DNA from 3 places in the Thermoanaerobacterium sp. PSU-2 genome. Region 3 is predicted to be linked to each of the others. Evidence: a T-box and tRNA genes for the amino acid it is inferred to sense, from the RefSeq annotation. Region 3 holds a T-box; the other regions hold tRNA genes.
What was found. The T-box of region 3 lies ahead of ileS (isoleucine--tRNA ligase). A T-box ahead of a tRNA ligase gene usually reads a tRNA of that ligase, here a tRNA-Ile.

Region 1 (7,562 bases), on a different contig from region 3:
TTGCTTTTACATCATTTGCAAGGTTGCCTAATGTAGTGTCTTTTATGAAGCCAACTCTCCCGATTCCATATTCGTCGTACAATGTATCAACTGGGTATATATCATAAGCTACCTCTTCGTATGGATGAACTTTTAACATAGCGCTTATAACCCTGTTTACCAATTTATCTGGCGCTATAGTCTCTATTCTAACCTCCTGAGTATTTTCCACTTTCCCTATCTCACCTATAAAAGGGTTCGTTCCCTCTAACGGTTTAAAGCTTCCTATGCCCATCGTTTGAAACGTACAATCGCTGTAATTTCCTATGTAGCCTGCACCTGCATTGCACATGGCTGTCTTTACTATCTCCTCATATCCAACCGGAACATATACTACAATTTTCTTATAGCCTTCCTTATATGTAACTTGCAAAATCTCCTCGTCGTATATTCCTAGTATGTTGCAGAGAATATCGTTCATTCCACCTTTTGCAGCATCAAAGTTGGTATGCGCTGAATACACAGGTATGTCTTCTCTTATAAGCATCGTCAAAACTTCGCCTAACGGATTATCAGCACGCAAATTCTTAAGTGGCTTAAATATTATAGGGTGATGCGTTACAATCATGTCGACTTTTTTGGATATGGCTTCTAATACAACTTCTCTTGTAGCATCTAAAGCCACCATGACAGACGACACATCTTTTCTGGGATTTCCCACAAGAAGTCCAACATTATCCCAATCTTCAGCACATTTGTGCGGTGCAAGTTTGTCAATCATTCCAGCTATTGTCTGGCATTTCAGACTCATACAATAACACCTCATATTTTTTTATTTTATTTAAAATATCCTCTTTCAGTAAATCACTTTCATTGCTTTTCGATACTTCATCAAAAATCTTTTTTAGCTTTCCTATCTTATATGATATATAATCTTTAAGCAATGGGTGACGTTTTTGAAAGAGCTTTTCGCCGATTTCATAAAAAATTTCGTCGTGGACATTTCCCTTGCCATGTTCTACAGCAATTATCTCAAAGAACTTTCCTTTCTCAAAAACTAAATCTTCGTCAACAATCAAATACCCATTCTCATAGATGTACCTGCGAAGATGGTCAGATGCCGTCATAGGCTGCAAGATAAATCTCTCTACAGTTGAAGCAATGCTTTTGTCTTTTTCTAAAATATCTGAAATCAAAATGCCACCCATGCCGGCTATTACAGCAGTATCAACTTCATTTGGCCTTAAAACGCTTAATCCATCGCCAAGCCGTACAATTATATTTTCTGACAGATTGTGCTTTTTAATAACATCAATTGCTTTATTGAGGGAAGCAGATTTCACATCTGATGCGATTATGTAGTCTGAAATGCCATTTAAGTAAAGGTAAACTGGTATATATCCATGATCTGTACCTATATCAGCAACTTTAGAATGAAGTTTTATCATTTTGACGATAGAATTTAATCTCTGTGACAGCTTCATACTATAAAATAAAAAGCATTTGTAAAATCAAATGCCTATCCTTTCATCAATTATATGGTGGGCCTTCAGGGACTCGAACCCCGGACCAATCGGTTATGAGCCGACCGCTCTACCAGCTGAGCTAAAGGCCCTAAATATGGCTCCTCAGGTAGGGCTCGAACCTACAGCCTACCGGTTAACAGCCGGTTGCTCCACCATTGAGCTACTGAGGAATACATTTATTATTATACTACATTTTTAACCGGTGTCAAGCAGTGTCAATCCAAAAAATCTTTTAATTTCTTGCTGCGGCTTGGATGTCTCAATTTTCTCAATGCCTTTGCCTCTATCTGTCTTATTCTCTCTCTTGTGACATTGAATTCTTTGCCTACTTCCTCCAATGTCCTTGCCCTGCCGTCATCCAATCCAAACCTTAACCTCAACACCTTTTCTTCCCTCGGCGTCAAAGTATCCAATACGTCTATAAGCTGCTCTTTAAGCATCGTAAATGCTGCTGCTTCAGCAGGCGCTGGAGCATCTTCATCTGGTATAAAATCGCCAAGATGGCTGTCTTCTTCTTCTCCTATAGGAGTCTCTAACGATACTGGTTCCTGAGCAATCTTCATTATCTCTCTGACCTTGTCAACTGACATGTCCATCTCTTTAGCGATCTCCTCCGGTAGAGGGTCACGTCCCAATTCTTGCAAAAGTTGCCTTGAAACCCTTATAAGCTTATTAATAGTCTCTACCATATGGACAGGAATGCGTATTGTCCTGGCCTGATCGGCTATAGCCCTTGTGATTGCCTGTCTTATCCACCATGTAGCGTATGTGCTAAACTTAAATCCCTTTCTGTAGTTAAACTTTTCTACAGCTTTTAAAAGGCCTAAATTTCCTTCTTGAATCAAATCGAGAAATAACATACCTCTGCCTACATATCTTTTAGCAATGCTTACAACAAGCCTCAAATTTGCTTCCGTAAGCCTTTTTTTAGCTTCCTCATCGCCTTTTTCTATCCTCTTTGCCAACTCTATTTCTTCATCAGGAGATAAAAGAGGTATTTTTCCTATTTCTTTTAAGTACATTCTTACTGGATCGTCAATATTTATCCCTTCAGGAATAGACAGATCCAAATCCAGATCTTCCTCTGGAATTAATTCATCCTGCTGCGGTTCTTCCCCCACGATTTCTATACCCAACTTTTCGAATGTATCATATACTTTCTCTATCTGATCTGCATCCATATCAATATCTTCAAGGGAATTCATTATTTCATTGTACGTCAGCATGCCATTTTTTTTGCCTTTATCGATTAGCTCTTTTATGGAATTTTTTACTTTTTCTTTATTCACGGGTGTCCCCTCCTTTTGGGCAACCTTTTTCTCAGCCATTTTTTAAACTCAGCATCTCCTTTTCATATTTCTGTAATTGTATCAAAAGTTCTCTTTCCTTTTCGACGTCACCAGCATTATATGAATCGTCAATTTCACGTTTAATGCTTGCAATTTTTTTTCGTATGTCATCTTTTATTATCTCTTTTACACAGTCATCCACTATCTTCTCGCTTGCCACTTTCTCGCTATACAGAACGTTGAATATATCGTTAAATTCGTCTTTTAAATCAGCATTGTCCAGCATAAAGCTTAGGTCTTTTGCATCCACATGTCCACCATCTTCAAGCCTTTCAAAAATATACGACATCACTGCCTTTAAATGTTCGTCTTCGATGTCATCTACAGAAAGCTTCCCTTTTACCCTGCTATAAAGCTTGTTGTCAATTAAAAGCAGTGCAATCAAGTACTTAAGAGACGGTATCTTTTTTGCTTCACTGTATTTAATATTATGCCTATTATTGCCAACTGTATACCTAATTTTTTTATTATTTTGCAAAAAACCCTTGACAAACTGGTCTATTTCTGCTCTAATAGTGTTTTCAGGTATTTCAGCGTCTTTTGATACGATGGAGATATACACATCTCTCTTTACTTCGTCTTTAACTGTGGCAAGATCCTTGCACACCTTTTTGATGTACTTTATCCTGTCTGATGGCTTTCCTAAATCCAAATCTTGTTTGTACTTCTTTATCTTATACTCTATCAATGTATCTGTCTTTTCAAGAAGCTTTTTAAATGCGTCAAAACCTTCTTTTCTCACATATTCATCAGGGTCCTTGCCATTAGGCACTGTCAATATATTTACATTCAAGTCCAGTTCGTCTAAAAGGCTAAGACCCCTCATTGTGGCCTCAATGCCTGCTTCATCTGCGTCGTATGAAATGACAACAGTGTTTTTGTACTTTTTTATAAGTCTACCTTGCTCTAAAGTCAGCGCGGTACCCAATGATGCGACGACATTGTCAAGTCCACTTTGGTACAATGCAATTGCATCCATATATCCTTCAACGATAATAAACATATCTTCTTTAGATTTTTTGGCGTAATTAATCCCATACAATGTCTTTCCCTTTTTAAAAACAACCGTCTCAGGGGTGTTTAAATACTTTGGCTTTGCATCATCCATGACTCTACCGCCAAATCCTATCACATTGTTTTTCTCATCTATTATGGGAAATATTACCCGATTTTTAAATCTATCGTAATATGAACCAGTGCTGCTTTTTGAAACAAGACCAGCCCTTACAAGTACGTCAATATTGTAATTGCGGCGCTTTAAATACTTAAGCAATTCAAGTCCACTTGACGGAGAAAGCCCCAATCCAAATCTCTTTATCGTAATATCGTCAATGCCCCTATCGTAGAGGTATTTTAATGCAGCCTGTCCAAATTTTGAATAAAGATACCTGTGGTAAAACAAAGCAGCTAACCTATTTACTTCATATATTTCATCTTTCAGCTTTTTTTTCTGATACTCTAAACCTGACAAATTTTCTTCTTCAATCTCTATACCAGCTCTATCTGCCAAGAACTCAACGGCCTCCTTAAAACCTACATTTTCAATATTCATTACAAAGGTAATGACATTTCCGCTGGCTTGGCAACCAAAACAATGATAAAGCTGCTTCTCTTGGCTTACATTGAAAGATGGTGTTTTCTCATGATGAAATGGGCACAATCCCTTAAAGTCTTTGCCAGATTTTTTAAGTGAAACATAGCTTGAGACAACATCTACTATATCATTTTCTTCTATTACCCTATCAATTACGTCTTTTGAATAAGACATAAACACCACCTTAATTAATAGTTCGACAAAAAACAGGAAAATCCTCTTTTTAAAAAACAATTATAAAATTTTCATGGAATTAATATATTCGACATAAATTCCTAAAATCCTTCTTGAAATTTTTACATTTTAAAAATTTTTATCTTCCCACGGTGATGGTAAGAAAATCTCTTTATACTTTGTTATAGCGTATTTATCGGTCATTCCTGCTATATAGTCAGCAACCGCTCTTTCTTTACCATATTCATGTGTTAATTCGATAAATTCCTCCGGCATGTCGTCTACATTTTCGCAAAAATAATAAAAAAGCTGTTCAACAACTTTTTTTGCTTTTGCTTCTTCGCTTTTTGCCTTCGAACCTATATAAACCTTTTTAAACAAAAAATCTCTAAGGCTGTAAGTAGCATCATAAATCTCATGGCTCATGGAGATGTTATCTTTTCCCATGCTGTTTTCAATTATGTCCTTAACCATTGTGTTTATTCTCTTGCTGTGAGTATCTCCTAATATCTGCCTTAAATCTTTTGGTATATCATCATTTGTCAATACTTTGCCTCTAATCGCATCATCAATGTCGTGATTCACATAGGCAATCTTGTCTGCTAATTGAACGATTTTACCTTCCAATGTCCCAGGATTTCCGGATGTGGAATGATTTAAGATGCCATCTCGCACTTCCCATGTCAGATTAAGCCCTAAACCATTATTTTCTATCACATCCACCACTCTTAAGCTTTGAACACTATGCCTAAAGCCATCTTTTAAAAGCCTATTTAGAACATCCTCACCCGAATGGCCAAAAGGGGTATGTCCTAAATCATGACCTAACGCTATGGCTTCGGTTAAATCTTCGTTAAGCCGCAATGCCCTTGCGATAGTCTTTGATATTTGTGCAACTTCCAAAGTATGCGTAAGTCTCGTCCTGTAATGGTCACCTTCAGGAGATATAAAAACCTGCGTCTTATGACTCAATCTCCTAAAAGCCTTACAATGTATGATTCTGTCTCTATCCCTTTGGTAATCTGTGCGAATATCGCACTTTTCCTCGTCTCTTGTTCTCCCTTTTGATTCTCTGCTGTGTGCTGCGTACGGTGATAGTATCTTATACTCCATATCCTCGGATATTTCCCTTATTTTCATCATATCACCTTCTCACAAAAATAAAACCCAATAAGGGTTTTATTTTATATAGACGATATTATTTTCCCATCAGCAACGTCAATATCAATGAAGTAATTATGAAAACTACGGCGCTTATCGTCGTAAGCCTCTCCAAAGTGCCTTCCATCGTCCTGGCCTTGTTTTTGCCAAAGAAAGTCTCTGCACCACCTGCAATGGCGCCGGATATACCTGCACTTTTCCCTTGTTGCAAGAGTATAACTGCCATCATAAACAAACTAACAATAATATGAATTATAAGTACTATTATTTTTAGCATATGTTTAACCTCCGAAAATCATATTTACACTATTATATATTATATAGCAATAGCATATTTATATCAAGCACTAATTTTCTTCATCAGAAATTGATTCACTCATCATGCCATGCCTATTGCAATGTCCATGTCCATGATGTGGTACGTCTTCACCGTAGACTTTGTAATTACCGCCTTCTACTCTTATGGCTTTGCCATTTACAAGTGCATCTGCAACTTTTTCGCGAGCTGACATGATGATCCTAAAAAACGTAGGCCTTGAAACTTTCATCCTTTCCGCACAATCTTCTTGTTCTAATCCCTCTAAATCCTTTAGACGTATGGCTTCAAACTCCTCAACTGTAAGCACCACTTCACTTAATGAGTGCATAGGTATTCCTACTGGCTTAAAATAATTTATGTTTGGTTCACATTTTACCCATCTGCATTTTTGAGGTCTCGGCATTTTATCACATCCCATTTCTTTTTTTGCATAATCATAATACTATTTTATCACTTATAAGTTAATTATATCAAGATAGTTTTAAATACAATACACACATATTTCTAATACAATGAATAGCATAAATTAGTTAACAATATTATATAAGGATGATTTTTATGACGCTATCTTCTATTTCAAAATTATCATCTCCAAGCTCTCTGGTAACAGCTATCGGTTATATGCTTTTCGCAATAGGAATAAATAGCGATGTGAGAACAAAAGAAAATCTTGCAGTTTCTGGCAGATGGATTATTTTTATAGGAACTTTTTTGCTGTACGCCCTGAATATAATATCGATAAGACAAAATGAAAATAAAGATGCAGTTATCATTGAAAGTCCTGATTTGCTTATTTTGGCTGGCAGTTTTATGATTGCATCAGGTGCATTTGTAGATGCAGTCGGATTTGAAAAGAAAAATTTAAAAGAAGCTCAGGTATATTGATACTGAGCTTCTTTTTTTGCAGAGATAAATTATCTTACGTTGTAAAATGCGTCTTTTCCAAGGTATTGTGCTATTCCGCCTAACCCTTCTTCTATCCTCATCAATTGGTTGTACTTGACGACTCTATCTGTTCTGGAAGGAGCACCAGTCTTAATCTGCCCTGCATTTACAGCAACGACAAGATCTGCGATAGTTGAATCTTCTGTCTCACCTGAGCGATGTGACACGACAGCAGTGTACCCTGCTTTCTTAGCCATCTCTATCGCATCAAGTGTTTCAGTAAGTGTACCAATCTGATTAAGCTTAATGAGGATGGAGTTCGCAACACCCATCTTAATTCCTCTTGAGAGTCTTTCTGTATTTGTAACAAAAAGATCGTCGCCAACTAATTGAATTCTCTTGCCTAATCTTTCTGTTAAGAGCTTCCATCCATTCCAATCCTCTTCTGCTAAACCATCTTCAATTGAAACGATAGGATATTTATTTACAAGCTGCTCCCAGTAGTCCACCATTTCTTCTGACGTTCTCACAACACCTTCTCCATCGAAATGGTATTTTCCATCTTCTTTGTACAT
Region 2 (7,562 bases), on a different contig from region 3:
AAAGTAAATGAAGCGGTATCTTTTATTAGTTCTTATGGCAATATTTCTTTTGCATTTAAAAAGTTAGACGAGATTTTGGCTAAAGCCAAGATAAAGTCGTCATTGAACCCGGGACAGCTTTTATCTCTATCCAGGTTTTTATCATTGGCAGGGAAAGTTAAAGCGTATTTGAGAAACGAAAAAGAAGAAGACAATTTTCCACATTTAAAAGAATACAACATGAGGCTTACGAATATTAAGGAACTGTACGATAAGATCGATAGAGCTGTCATATCTGAAGACGAACTGGCTGATGACGCATCGCCTGCCTTAAAAGAGATAAGAAGGCAGAAAGCCCATATAAACAATAAAATAAGAGATACATTAAACTCTATAATTGCGTCTTCGTCAAAAGAGCTGCAAGATCCCATCATAACCATAAGAAATGGAAGATACGTGGTGCCGGTAAAGCAGGAGTACAGAGGAACATTTAAAGGCCTTATTCACGATCAATCGTCCAGCGGTGCTACGCTTTTCATAGAACCTATGGCTGTTGTAGAACTTAACAATGATCTAAGACAGCTTGAGATTAAAGAACAACATGAGGTCGAAAGGATTTTAGCTGAGCTTACAGAAGATGTAGGAAAACATGTTGATGAGATACATGAAAACATGGTTGTATTAAAAGAGTTGGATGTTATTTTTGCAAAGGCGAAGTATTCCATAAGCACAGACTCAACAAAACCTATATTGAATACTAAAGGATATGTAAATTTAAAAAATGCAAGACATCCTCTCATCTCAAAAGATGCAGTCGTACCTATAAGCCTACATTTAGGTGAATCTTTTAATACTCTTGTCATAACAGGGCCTAATACAGGTGGAAAGACTGTCACATTAAAGACTGTAGGGCTTTTGACGCTTATGTCTATGTCAGGACTAAATATCCCTGCTGATGAGGGTTCTGATGTTGCTTTCTTTGACAATATATTTGTGGACATTGGAGATGAACAAAGCATAGAGCAAAGCTTAAGCACATTTTCAGCTCACATGACCAATATAGTAAAAATACTAAATAATGTCACCAGCGATAGCTTGGTTTTGCTGGATGAATTAGGAGCTGGCACCGATCCGACAGAAGGTGCTGCTCTTGCCATGAGCATACTTGACTTTCTTCACAGGATGAATTGTCGCACAATTGCCACGACACATTACAGTGAGCTTAAGCAGTACGCACTGCAAAATGAGGGTGTGGAGAATGCCTCTGTGGAATTTGATGTAGAGACGTTAAAGCCCACTTATCGCCTCACAATAGGAATACCTGGGAAAAGCAATGCATTTGAGATAAGCAAGCGATTAGGATTAAATGATGACATCATAGACAATGCAAAAAATTATATAACAAGTGAAGAATTAAAATTCGAGGACATATTAAAAGACCTTGAAAATAAAAGGATAGAAGCAGAAAACGCTAAGAGAGAAATTGAGGCATTAAAAAATCAGGTAGAAAGTTTAAGACAAGAGTATGAGAAAAAAATAAAAGATACCGAGCGAGAAAGAGAAAAAATAATAGAAAAAGCCAGAGAAAAGGCGAAAAAGATATTAGAAAATACAAAAGCAACTGCTGATGAAATTATTGCTAAGCTTAAAGAGGCGGAAAAGTCTGATAGAAAAAATAAGCTTATTGAGGAAGCTCGGCTTAAGCTTAAAGAGAATATAAGTGAGATGGAAGAAAATCTCAAGAAATCAGAAATCCCTGAGTACAAAAAGATCCCAAGAAATGTCATGCCAGGACAGACTTTTTACATAGTTCCTCTTGATCAAACCGGGACAGCCTTGTCTGAACCTGATAAAGATGGAAATGTAAAGATACAGGCAGGGATACTAAAGATGAATGTTCACATTAGCAATCTTAGAGAAGCTGAATCAAGCCAAGAGAAAGAGATGGAGAAAGGTTTTGCCAAATACATTAATGAGAAATCTTCTAATATTTCTACATCAATTGACTTGAGAGGAAAGACATTGGAGGAAGCTTCGATAGAAGTCGACAAATACCTTGATGATGCATACCTTGCAGGTCTAAAACAGGTTACTGTCATACACGGAAAAGGGACTGGCACTTTAAGAAGCGGAATCACAAGGCTTCTCAAAATGAACAAGCATGTAAAGTCGTTTAGGCTGGGAAGGTATGGCGAAGGAGAAGACGGCGTCACAATCGTAGAATTAAAAGAAAAATGAGTAACCAAAACACCTCCTCTATCATAAAATGTAGAGGAGGTGTTTTTCTATATGAGGAGAAAAAAGTGGGGAAGAAGGAGGATAAAAATACGTGGGATAAACAAAAATTTTGTTTACATTTTGGCATCATTATTTATATTATCATTGCTGTATATGTTTGTAACGTACAGGTTGACACCTGCGCTTATTAAGGCCAGTGAGACAGTAGCTCAGGAAGTAGCTGTAAAATCTATCAATAAATCCATCAATGAAAAAGTTCTAAAAGGCATTCAATACAGCGACCTTATAAATGTAAGAACTGACAACAGCGGAAAAGTATCGATGCTGCAAGCTAATACGATAGAGATGAATATTTTGTCAGCAAAGATTACTCAAGCTGTTCAGGATAATTTAAACAGCATAGGATCGGTGTACGTGAAATTACCTCTTGGCAGCCTAATATCAAAGGATGTATTTGCAAATACAGGCCCAAAGATAAAAGTAGGACTCCTGCCAATCGGCTCGGTGAATGTAGACTTTGAATCAAGCTTTGAACCAGCAGGGATAAATCAGACGAGGCACATAATATACCTCTACATAAAGACGAACATTCAAATAATTGCGCCGCTTGCATCAAAGCAAATACAGGTATCCACACACATGCCTATTGCCGACAGCATAATTGTAGGTGATGTACCTCAAAGCTTTGTAGACGTCAACGGCAACAAATACACTGTTCCTGTTCCAAATGGAAATTCAAAAATTAATGTAGAAAGCAATTGACAACATTAGAAATTATGGTATAATAATAATTGTTTGACGGGGGTGTAGCTCAGTTGGGAGAGCACCTGCCTTGCAAGCAGGGGGTCAGGAGTTCGAATCTCCTCATCTCCACCATGGGCTTGTAGCTCAGGCGGTAAGAGCGCACGCCTGATAAGCGTGAGGTCGATGGTTCAAGTCCATCTAAGCCCATTTGTAAACCCTAGCGGGTCTTTTTTTTTATGTCTAAAATTAAAAAAAATAGAGGAATTAGCAAATTTTTGTCGAATTAGATAAATAAAATTTGTCTTTGAGGTGTAAAAATGGCTTCCAAGTTTGAATATGATAAAAAACTTGACAACATAGTAGAAAAGACGATAGAAGTTATAGGCAGCAGCAAAGAGCAGATTTCAGAAATATTAGAGAGGACAAGGAATGAGTATCATCTTTTAGAAGAACAGATAAACGAGCTGAAAGTCAAGGTTAGATCGGTTATAAAAGAGGTAGAACAACTTGAAAGAAAAGAGAAAAGCTCTAAGCTAAAACTGGCTTATGTAAGCCAGCGCTTTGGCAACATAAGTGAGGATGCCATAAAGGAAGCTTACGAAGAAGCGAAAGAGATTCAGGTAGCGCTTATTTTAAAAAGGCAGGAAGAAAAAGACCTTATAACAAGGAGAAATGAGCTGGAAAGAAAGCTCATTGAATATAGGGCGATTGTAGAGAAAGCAGAAAAACTTTCTACACAGATAGGTGTTGCCCTTGATTACTTGACAGGAGATTTGACAAAGCTTCACAATCAGTACGAAGAACTTAAAGACAGGCAGCTTCTAAACATACGAATAATAGAAGCTCAGGAAGATGAGAGGAAGAGGATCGCCCGAGAGATTCACGATGGTCCTGCGCAGTCTATGGCAAATGTAATATTAAAAGCGGAGCTGTGCGAGAAACTCATTAGCAAAGATACAGAAAAAGCAAAAGATGAGCTTAAAAACCTTAAAGACATAGCACACTTATCTTTAAAAGAAGTGAGGAAGATCATATACGATTTAAGGCCGTCTGTTCTTGATGATTTAGGCTTAATACCTGCCGTATCAAAGTACATAAATGACTTTAAAAATGATACTGGAATAAATGTGGATTTTATTACTTTATCTGAACATAAAAGATTAAAGCCTGAGATAGAAATAACCTGTTTCAGAGTCATTCAGGAAGCCTTGACAAACATTCGGAAGCATTCGAAGGCGAGGAATGCTGTGATACGATTAGAGTTTGGCGATCGCTTTATAAGCATAATTATAAAAGATGACGGTGTAGGCTTTGAAAAGACATCTCAAGACAATAAATTTGGGCTGTTGGGGATGCGGGAGAGAGTTCAGATATTAAACGGGAAATTTGAAATAAACAGTTCACCTAATGAGGGGACACAAATTTACATTTCTATTCCGCTAGGTGGTGATAAGTGCAATGATTAACATTATGATTGCTGACGACCATGTGCTTTTGCGTCAAGGGTTAAAGCAGATAATTGAATTAGAAGAAGATATGAAAGTGGTGTATCAAGCCTCAGATGGAGAAGAAGCTTATAATTTGGCTAAAAATAATTCTCCAGATATAATTTTGATGGATATAAACATGCCAAATGTAAATGGCATTAAGGCTGCAAAGATGATTAAAAGCAATGATCCTAAAAATAAAATAATGTTTTTGACTATCTACAATGACAAAGAGTACCTTATGGAAGCATTGAAGATTGGTGTGGAAGGTTACATATTAAAAGATGCAGATTCAGATGAACTTATAAAGGCTATAAGAATCATATCAAATGGAGGCGTTTATATACACCCTTCACTTATCAGGGAAATTGAAAGCTTAGAGAAAAATGAATGCAAAAAAGATCTTACTGACAGAGAGTTTGAGATTTTAAATTTAATCGCTGAAGGGTATAGCAATAAAGAGATAGCGGATAAGCTTTTCTTAAGCGAAAAGACAGTCAAAAATCACGTGTACAATATATTTAGAAAATTAGATGTAAAAGATAGGACTCAAGCTGCCATATATCTATTAAAAAATAATAACATGTACAATATGCATACATAAAATTTGCTTTTATTCCAAAAATATTTTATAGTTAATATGTAATCCAAAATGTTTAGGAGGCGTATGAAATGGAGAGTGGCGAGTTAAAAGACATTGAAAAGAGATTTGGATACAAAAGCAAAAATGGATGGCTTAAAGTAAATGACGAGGAAAAGGAAAAGATATTTGAGTACGCAGAAGATTACAAAGCATTCATAGGAGAGTGTAAAACGGAGAGAGAAGTTGCAGACAGGATAATAAAGGTTGCTGAAGAAAATGGTTTTATAAATTTGGAAACAGCTACAAACTTAAAGCCAGGCACAAAGGTGTACTATAACAATAAAGGCAAATCGGTAATTTTAGCTGTTATCGGAAAGGATTCTGTCCGCAATGGATTTAAAGCTGCAGCCGCTCATATAGATTCACCAAGGATTGATTTAAAACCAAATCCGCTGTATGAAGATAGTGGTCTTGCATTGTTTAAGACACATTATTATGGGGGGATTAAGAAGTACCAGTGGGTTACGATACCATTGGCACTGCACGGAGTCGTCATAAAAGAAAACGGCGAAAAAGTCGTTTTTAAAGTCGGAGAAGATGAAAAAGACCCTGTGCTATACATAACTGATTTACTGCCGCACCTTGGAAAAGATCAGATGGAGAAAAAAGCTGCTGATGTGGTAACTGGAGAAGCACTAAATCCGGTTATAGGGAATATGCCTTTGTCTGAAGACGTTTCTGTAAAGCCAAATTTGTTGAAGATTTTAAATGAGAAATATGGGATAGTGGAAGAAGATTTTATAAGTGCTGAGTTGGAATTGGTGCCAGCACACAAACCAAGGGATATAGGCTTTGATAGAAGCATGATAGGAGCTTATGGACAAGACGATAGGATATGCGCTTATGATGTGCTTAGAGCTATTTTAGATGTTGACAATCCTGAAAAGACTGCAGTAGCTATATTTGCTGACAAAGAAGAGATAGGAAGCATGGGAAATACAGGATTACAGTCCAGATTTTTTGAAAATGCTATAGCGGAAATCTTGGAAAAACAAGAAGGCAGCACTGATATAAAGCTTAGAGCAGCCATGAGAAATGCAGAATTGTTGTCTGCGGATGTAAATGCTGGTTTTGATCCTTTATACCCTGACGTAAGCGAAAAACTTAACAGTTCATATATAGGACATGGTGTGTGCCTGACGAAGTACACGGGTTCACGCGGAAAAAGTGGTTCAAATGACGCAAATGCTGAGTTTGTGGCAAAAGTGAGAAAGATATTTAATGAAAATGATGTAGTATGGCAGACAGGAGAGCTTGGAAAAGTTGACATTGGCGGTGGAGGAACAGTCGCACTTTTTGCAGCAAACTATGGTATGGAGGTTATTGACTGCGGTATTGCACTTTTAAGCATGCATTCACCTTATGAATTGTCATCAAAACTTGACTTGTACATGGGATATAAAGCATATAAATCATTCCTTTTAAGCAGGTAAAGGACATTAAAAACACCGGTGTAGCCGGTGTTTTTTTAACTATGTTATTGATTTATAAACATTTCTACCACAATTACGCCGTTTCCAGTGCTGTTTGTGACAACGCCAACGCCAACCTTATTGAAATAAGGGTTTAAGATATTTTCCCTATGACCGCTGGAATTCATCAATGCATAATGAGCACTTACAACATCGCTGTTTAGTGCTATGTTTTCTGCAGCGGCATTGTAACTTATGCCAAATTGTTTCATCATATCAAATGGCGAGCCATAAGTAGGTGACGTGTGAGAAAAATAGTTGTTGTCCCTCATATCCTCAGCTTTTATCCTGGCCACTTTTGACAGGTTCTCATCGATGGTAAGCGGACTCAAGCCTCTCGATGTTCTTTCGCTATTTATGAGATCCACCAACTGTTTTTCTTGTGCTGATAACCCTTGATAATTTTGTTGTGTGCCGCTATTCTTAGCACTTTCAACAGCATTGGAAGATGAATTGCCGGCTGATGCAGTCGTAGATGCAATAGTTCCTTTTGTATTAATTGTTGTCTGGCTTACATTTGCAGTGCTATTATTCATTGTTATCCACCAATAATTGTTATTGTACCAAGCATTTGTGTTATTTGCCTGTACATAATTTATTTTTACTGTGGCTGTATTGAATACGGAGTTATTTGATGTGGTGGTCTTTAAAGTTGATGCTCCGTTGTAGACAACGTTGTTGTTTGTATATGTTCCGTAAGAATACGAAGCTTCTGCAATATTAAAAGAGCCAATCATTGACAATGAAATTACTGCAAATGCTGCATAGTACTTTAGATTTTTTTTCACTAATATCACACCCCTTAATTAAATTATTCGACAAAAAAAGAAAAAAACCTTTAAGTAATTAATGGACACGTAGGAAATCTTATCAATAGTTGCACCTCTGAATATAATGTGAGTAGGGGGTGCAAAGATGAGATATGGGATATTAGTCTTTTATTCTTATCAACATGCAGTGCTGTGTGACAAGGTATTAAGGCAGAACAATATACCTGTA
Region 3 (7,562 bases):
TGGCTAAAATCTTTTGTCGCATTTCCATCGGCATTATCTGAAATGCTTCTTATTATGACAAATGGTATATTGTTAAGATATGAAGTATGTGCAATTGCTGCTCCTTCCATCTCGACTGCTAGTGCATTAAAAAGCTTCCCCAATTTTAAAGCCTCATCTTTTGATGAGATAAATTTATCACCTGAAACGATCCTGCCAATATACGCTTTCCCATCAATATTATCATTAGCAGCCTTATACGCCACATCTATGAGATATTCGTCAGCTTTAAATACGCTTGTCTTCATGCGAGGGATTACTCCTAATTCGTCTCCAAATGCTGTAGTATCAAAATCATGTTCTATCGCATCCGAAGAAATGACTATATCGCCAACATTTATGCCTTTTTTTAGTCCTCCAGCAACACCTGTGTTTATTATGCAATCAACTTTAAATTCGGATATCAATATCTGTGTTGCAATCGCTGCATTTACCTTTCCTATACCTGATTTTACAACAACTGCGTCTACTCCATTAAGTATACCGCTAAAAAAATCCATATCTGCCCTATTTATCGTAAACTCATTAACGATAGCTTCCTTAAGTAGCTCTACTTCTTCCTCCATAGCGCCAATAAAGCCTATCTTTTTCACGCTTATACTCCTTTCATCTTTAATTAAAAAAGGGAGAAATCTCCCTTTAGATATGTGCAGCACACCTACTGCAAATTGTTGGGTGCTCTTTATCTTCGCCAACAGTTTCACTGTACATCCAGCATCTTTCGCATTTTTCACCAGGTGCATGACTTACTTTTATAGCAATGTCATAATCTTCACTTCTGTACGCATCATCAGGTATAACCTCATCATTTTCGTGAAGAACAGTTTTTGATACTATAAAGACTGTATTAAAATCTTCTTCAAACTGCTTCAAAAATTCGTACAGCTCTTTCGACGCATAAATATCGACTTGAGCTTCCAAAGAATGGCCTATTTCCTTGTTTGATCTGGATATCTCCAATGCCTTAGATACATCTTTTCTTATGTCAAAAAGTTTATTCCAGCTTTCAATTATCTGCTTATTGTCGTAGATATCATTAGGCTCTGGCCAATCAGCCAACTGAACGCTCTCGAAATCATTTTTTGCATCGTGCTGCATATAGCTCCATATTTCGTCTGCTGTAAATGTCAGCACCGGTGCTATGATTCTTACAAAACCATTCAATATAATATATAGAGTAGTTTGAGCTGCTTTCCTTTCTTTTGATGTGGCTGGGAAAGTATATAGCCTGTCTTTCAATATGTCAAGGTACAGATTGCTCATATCTACAATGCAGAAGGTATGAACAAGATGCAAGAACTCATAAAATTTATATTTGTCAAAAGCTTCAGTTACATCCTTCACAAGCTCATTGTATTTGTACAAAGCCCATTTATCTATATCTAACAATTCATCATATGGCAACAAATCTTTATCAGCATCAAAATCGTAAAGGTTGCTTAATAAAAACTTTGCTGTGTTTCTGATTTTTCTGTATGACTCAGTCATCTGCTTTAAAATTTCTTTTGATATCCTCATGTCTGAAGTGAAATCTGCAGAAACAGCCCACAACCTCAATATGTCAGCACCATACTCTTTTACAACATCGGCTGGATCGATTCCATTTCCAAGGGATTTAGACATTTTTCGCCCTTCACCATCTACAACAAAACCATGTGTCAATACATTTTTATACGGAGCGATACCTTTTGTAGCGACAGATGTAAGAAGCGATGACTGGAACCATCCCCTGTGTTGGTCAGAACCTTCCAAGTACAAGTCTGCTGGCCATCTAAGTCCCTCAGTTGTCTCTAAAACCGCTACATGACTAGAACCAGAATCAAACCATACATCCATAATATCCGTTTCTTTTCTAAACTCTGTAGAACCACATTCACACCTTGTGCCTTGTGGCAGTATTTCTTCGGCCGATAGTTCATACCAAGCGTCAGAACCCTTTTCGGCAAACAACTTCTTTACCGCATTTATCGTATCATCGTTTATCAATTCTTTCCCACAATGTTTGCAGTAAAAAATAGGAATTGGAACACCCCATATCCTTTGCCTGGATATGCACCAATCGTGCCTATCTCTAACCATGTTTGTAATCCTATCTTCGCCCCACTCAGGAATCCAATTTACTTCTTTTATCGCATCAAGCGCTTCATTTCTAAAGCCATCTACAGATGCAAACCACTGTTCTGTGGCGCGGAATATAACAGGATTTTTGCATCTCCAGCAATGAGGATACGAGTGCGTGAAAGTCTTTGAAGCCAATAGCGCATTGGCTTTCTCAAGATCCTCTTTTATGACCTTATTTGCATCAGAGTAAAATAGTCCATTGTATTTTCCTGCTTTTTCAGTAAATCGACCTTTATCATCAACAGGATTCAAAACATCAAGTCCATATTTTTGACCAACTACAAAGTCCTCCTCACCATGTCCAGGTGCTGTGTGCACACATCCTGTACCTGCCTCTTGCGTTACATGATCGCCTAATATTATAAGCGATGTCCTGTCAAAAAGAGGATGCTTAGCCTTCATTCCTTCCAGTTCTGAACCTTTAAAAGTAGCAGTTATTTCATGGTTTGAAAGCCCTGTCTCTTTTTCAATGCTGTCAAGCATATCTTTTGCCATTATGTAAATTTCATTTCCGTACTTTGCTAAAGCATAGTCAAAATCTGGGTTCAAGCAAATTGCAAGATTAGCAGGAATTGTCCAAGTCGTTGTAGTCCATATTACAAAGTACAAATTGCTTAAATCATCAACAATGCCTTTAAATTTACCAAGGTCATCTACAACTCTGAATTTAACGTAGATCGAATCAGATTTTTCATCAGAATACTCTATTTCTGCTTCTGCCAATGCAGTCTCACAATCTGTACACCAATATACAGGCTTAAGTCCTTTATATATATATCCCTTCTTTGCCATCTCCCCAAATACTTCTATCTGCTTTGCCTCGTATTCTGGTTTCAGCGTCAAATATGGATTTTGCCAATCTCCTCTTACACCTAATCTAATAAATTGCGCTTTTTGCTTTTCAATTTGCGAAAAAGCAAAATCACGGCACACCTTTCTAAATTCTACTGGACCTACATCATTTCTCTTTATCCCTAATGTCTTAATCGCCTGCTGTTCTATTGGCAAGCCATGAGTATCCCAACCTGGCACATATGGTGATTCATATCCCCTCATGGTCTTATATTTAACCACCATGTCCTTCAAAACTTTGTTCATGGCAGTGCCAAGGTGTATATTGCCATTTGCGTATGGAGGACCATCATGAAGAATGAACTTTTCTTTGCCCTTGTTTTTATCTAATGATTTGTGGTATATGTCCATGTTCTCCCATTTCTTTAATATTTCTGGCTCTCTCATCGGCAAATTCGCCTTCATTGGAAAATCAGTCTTTGGCAGATTTAATGTTTTGTTGTAATCCATAAACATACCTCCTATTTCAAATTGCGTAATGCAGAAAAAATAAAAACCTCTCATCCAAAGGGACGAGAAGTCGCGGTACCACCCTAATTATTAAGGCTCAATGCCTTAATCACTCATGAGATAACGGGGTTTTCCCGGCTTAGCTTACTAAATTTCAGCCAGCAGCTTCGAGGTGATATATGACAAACTAACTTATTGGCTTTCACCCACCGCCAACTCTCTTAAAAGTTTTGTTTGCATAAATTGTCCTCTTCATCGCTTTTTTTCGCATTTTAAATAATTATACAATATGTAAAAAAAGACGTCAACATCTTACGTTGTAATGGCAGACCTTACTTTTACACCTTCAATGCTGCCAAGCTTGCCAGTTAAAGCACCGATGTCATCCGTCGTACCGTCGACAATCAACGATATTATTGACACATTCCTTTCCTTATATGGAATGCCCATTCTGCCCACTATGATATCGGCATACTCGCTTAAAATGTGATTAACTTTTTCAGACGCCAACTCTCTATTTTGGACTAAGATCCCGATTACAGCAAGTCTATTCCTCATCATTTCTCACATCGTTCTCATCATCAAAAAATTCTCTATCGTCTATAGACAATATAGCTTCAAGCTCTCCTTCAAGGAGTGTTTTGAATTTAGCCTTAAATACATTCAATTTTTTCCTTTGATTTTCAAGCTCTGCTCTAATTCTTACTACTTCTTGATTGGCTTTCTGCATTATTTTTTCTGCTTCTTGCTGTGCTTGCTGTATTATTAAATCAGCTTCTTTCTTGGCATTTAACTTTAAATCTTCAGCCGACTTTTGAGCGACCACCAGCGTATTATTTAGCGTTTTTTCTATATCAGTATAATTCTGCAACTTATCATTTAATATATTTACTCTGTCCTTTAGATCGGAGTTTTCTTTGTACAATAGTTCATAGTCTTCCATAACTTTGTCTAAAAACTCATCAACTTCATTTTCATTGTAGCCTCTAAATGAACGCTTAAACTCCTTATTGTGTATGTCCATAGGTGTTAACATGCCAATCCACTCCTTGTCATCTTATTGTTATTTGTATTTTAAAATATGAACATATACCCTGCCTTTTCTCGATGTACCTAAAATTTCTTGGAGCTTGATCCTTCCATAACCTCTTAAAGACATGATGTCACCTTCTTTTACTTCAAATGAAGGCGATATATTTGTCTCCCAATTCACTTCAGTAAGTCCAGCTTTTATCAATTCCGAAGCCTTTGTCCTGGATATTTTAAATCCCGACGCGATTATACTATCAAGCCTTACAGATGCAACAGTTGTTTTAATGTCCTCGTACTCTATTACAGGCTCTATAACCTCATCTAAGTCAATTGAACTAACAATAACCTTCTCTCGACCTATCTTTTTCAAATTCATCAAAACATAATCAGCTATGTCACTATGCACTATTACATCGCAGATTTCTTGTCTTTTAATTATATCACCAATTTTTTCTCTTTTTATACCTAGACCTAACAGTGAACCTAATACATCTCTATGTGACAACTTTGTTAAGTCACCATCTATCCTTATCCCCTTTATTACATCAAAATGTTCACCATCGGAAATCGTAAGATACAACGGATATATACAGGCTATTTTTCTCTCAGCCTCTTTAAATCCACCATCAAATCTACAATCTATATCGTCATATTTGTCAATCAACTTTAGCAGTATCTTCTGATCTCTCATGCTTAGAAAATCTGTAAATCTATCATGCCTATTTTTCTGTACCCAATTTATCATATCATTAAGTCTTGCAATGCTGTATTCCATTCCTTCACCCTTTTATATTAATGAAATTAAGCTTATTAATATTGGTCTTATCACATATTGGATAGCCAACATAGCAAGGATAGGCGAAAAATCTATCATCATATTTCTTCCAATAGATGACTTAAATTGCAACCTTCTAAAAGGATCTAAAATAGGCTCTGTCACGATGATGACAAATCGCGATATAGGATTTCCCATATTCTCCATTCTCAAAAGAGATAATACCACCCTTATTACAATAAGCCAATTTACAATCTCAAAAAAGTAGTTTAATGTCAAGATCAAAGCATAGTTTGTCGTCAAATCATACCCTCCTCATTACTTTAAATTGAACATTGAATCGACTTCATCTTGTATATCACCAGCAATATCAAAATTGTCCGGCACAATTAAAAATATGCTATTAGCAATTTTCTTAATTTCTCCATTTAACGCAAAAACAGCACCACTTAAAAAGTCTATAAGCCTCTGAGCATCATTTCTTTCCATATTTTGAAGATCAATAATTATAGGCTTTTTATTTTTTATGTTTTCAAGTATTGTCTGCGCCTGTTCAAAACTATCTGGCTTCAAAATAATAACTTTTATCTGCGATTGTGTATGTATATTCACTATTTTTGGCTTTTGGCTAAAGGGCAATTCATTTTCAACTTTTTCAGCGTTCCCTTCCTCTTCCTGCTCATCAAATCCAAAAAAATTCATAAGCTTTTCAATCACTTTTACAGCCATTTATTTTACCTCCATATCATATAATCTTTTCCCAAAAATTCCTGTACCTATACGTATGATGTTGGCACCTTCTTCAATGGCAACAGTGTAGTCATTCGTCATACCCATAGACAAATACTTAAAGTCTAAATTTTTTTGATTTAAAGATTTAACATTATCAAATAACTGTTTCATTTTTCTAAAATAAGGCCTTACATCTTCAGCATCTACATACGGCGCCACCGTCATCAGACCTTTTATTTTCAAGTTGTCAAAGCCTTCAAGCTCCTTTATGAATTCCAACAAGCTTGACGGTTCAATTCCATACTTTGATTCTTCTGAACCTACATTTACCTCAATCAAACAGTCCATAATCCTATTGCATTTTTTGGCTCTTTTATCTATTTCTTCTGCAAGGCGCACACTGTCAAGCGAATGAATCATCTTCACTTTATCTATTATGTATTTTACCTTATTTGTCTGAAGATGACCTATAAAGTGGAACTGAACCTTATCCATCAATGTCGGATATTTGTCCACTAACTCTTGTACTTTATTTTCTCCAATATCCGTAATACCGTATTTTATTGCTTCTTCTATTCTTGAGACATCGACGGTTTTAGTCACTGCCACAATTAATATATCGTCAGGATTTCTATTAACTTTTAATGCATGCTTCTTGACATTTTCTTTTACTTTATCAATATTATAACGTATATCCATAATAATCCCTCTTACTTCTTTAAATAGTCTTTACCATATACTAATATTTCGTCATACATTTTTAAATTTCCATCTGGACTTTCTACAACGGCACTTTCTGAATTTTGCACTTTTACGTCGACTTCTTCAAAGACAGGAATGCCGTTATTTAATTTATAAACACCATATTTTCCATCAACTTTTACGATAGCCGTATTTGGCACAATAAAACCTTCATAGTTATTTACTGTTATATCGACTTTAACTTTCCTTCTTTTAAAAAAATCATTATAAACATCATTCATCTTTATCACTGCACCAAATAAATTGTCGGATATCGAATATATTTTCATTATGTGTCCGTCTAAAAACTGACTATCGTTGTTATCTATTTCTACTTTTACATTGTTTCCTTCTTTTAATTTTTGGCTCTGACTTTTGTCCAATACAGACAATACATACCAATCGTAATTGTCCATTAATTTTAATATCGGTTCACCTTGCTTTACTTCACCTTTTACCTCTGCTGGCTCTTTTTGTACTGCATTTATATCATTTAATGTGATGTTAAACAATTTGTTTACATTAAACACATCTTCATACCCATCAAAATAATCGCTTACGACTCCAGCTTCAGGCGAATATACCTTGTACAAGCCATTAGAAACAATGCTTTCTAATTGTTTTTTTTGACTATAAAGATCATCTAAATTTCTAATCGACGAAGGACCATTTTTGATTATCTGCTCTTTTTTGCTGGTCAAATCATCTATTTTTTTGCTTAAACTGCTTAAAACGCTCTTGTCTTTTGCCTGCTGATATTCTTTATTTAATTCATCTATCTGAGCGTTTATGTTTTCTATGTCTTTAGCATAGATACCCA

Region 1: it has a tRNA-Ile gene. The T-box ahead of ileS (isoleucine--tRNA ligase) is inferred to sense a tRNA for this amino acid. The anticodon was not compared.
Region 2: it has a tRNA-Ile gene. The T-box ahead of ileS (isoleucine--tRNA ligase) is inferred to sense a tRNA for this amino acid. The anticodon was not compared.

What each region holds. Positions count from the first base shown of each region.
Region 1 is NZ_MSQD01000001.1:20,894-28,455, forward strand. Features, by position in the region: gene BVF91_RS00170 (Nif3-like dinuclear metal center hexameric protein) at 1-790, opposite strand, end outside; gene BVF91_RS00175 (tRNA (adenine(22)-N(1))-methyltransferase) at 753-1,463, opposite strand; tRNA gene BVF91_RS00180 (tRNA-Ile) at 1,519-1,594, opposite strand; tRNA gene BVF91_RS00185 (tRNA-Asn) at 1,601-1,675, opposite strand; gene rpoD (RNA polymerase sigma factor RpoD) at 1,721-2,794, opposite strand; gene dnaG (DNA primase) at 2,826-4,622, opposite strand; gene BVF91_RS00200 (deoxyguanosinetriphosphate triphosphohydrolase) at 4,752-5,762, opposite strand; gene secG (preprotein translocase subunit SecG) at 5,821-6,060, opposite strand; gene BVF91_RS00210 (DUF134 domain-containing protein) at 6,131-6,505, opposite strand; gene BVF91_RS00215 (hypothetical protein) at 6,661-6,987, shown strand; gene eno (phosphopyruvate hydratase) at 7,017-7,562, opposite strand, start outside.
Region 2 is NZ_MSQD01000003.1:157,452-165,013, reverse strand. Features, by position in the region: gene BVF91_RS03950 (endonuclease MutS2) at 1-2,217, shown strand, start outside; gene yunB (sporulation protein YunB) at 2,269-2,979, shown strand; tRNA gene BVF91_RS03940 (tRNA-Ala) at 3,018-3,093, shown strand; tRNA gene BVF91_RS03935 (tRNA-Ile) at 3,095-3,168, shown strand; gene BVF91_RS03930 (sensor histidine kinase) at 3,279-4,427, shown strand; gene BVF91_RS03925 (response regulator) at 4,420-5,052, shown strand; gene BVF91_RS03920 (aminopeptidase) at 5,121-6,524, shown strand; gene BVF91_RS03915 (CAP domain-containing protein) at 6,569-7,351, opposite strand; gene BVF91_RS03910 (putative Se/S carrier protein) at 7,479-7,562, shown strand, end outside.
Region 3 is NZ_MSQD01000006.1:18,627-26,188, forward strand. Features, by position in the region: gene BVF91_RS06075 (5'-methylthioadenosine/adenosylhomocysteine nucleosidase) at 1-632, opposite strand, end outside; gene ileS (isoleucine--tRNA ligase) at 679-3,462, opposite strand; T-box leader at 3,518-3,727, opposite strand; gene BVF91_RS06085 (TM1266 family iron-only hydrogenase system putative regulator) at 3,775-4,020, opposite strand; gene BVF91_RS06090 (DivIVA domain-containing protein) at 4,010-4,498, opposite strand; gene BVF91_RS06095 (YlmH family RNA-binding protein) at 4,526-5,269, opposite strand; gene BVF91_RS06100 (YggT family protein) at 5,282-5,572, opposite strand; gene BVF91_RS06105 (cell division protein SepF) at 5,588-5,998, opposite strand; gene BVF91_RS06110 (YggS family pyridoxal phosphate-dependent enzyme) at 5,999-6,700, opposite strand; gene BVF91_RS06115 (biotin/lipoyl attachment domain-containing protein) at 6,712-7,562, opposite strand, start outside.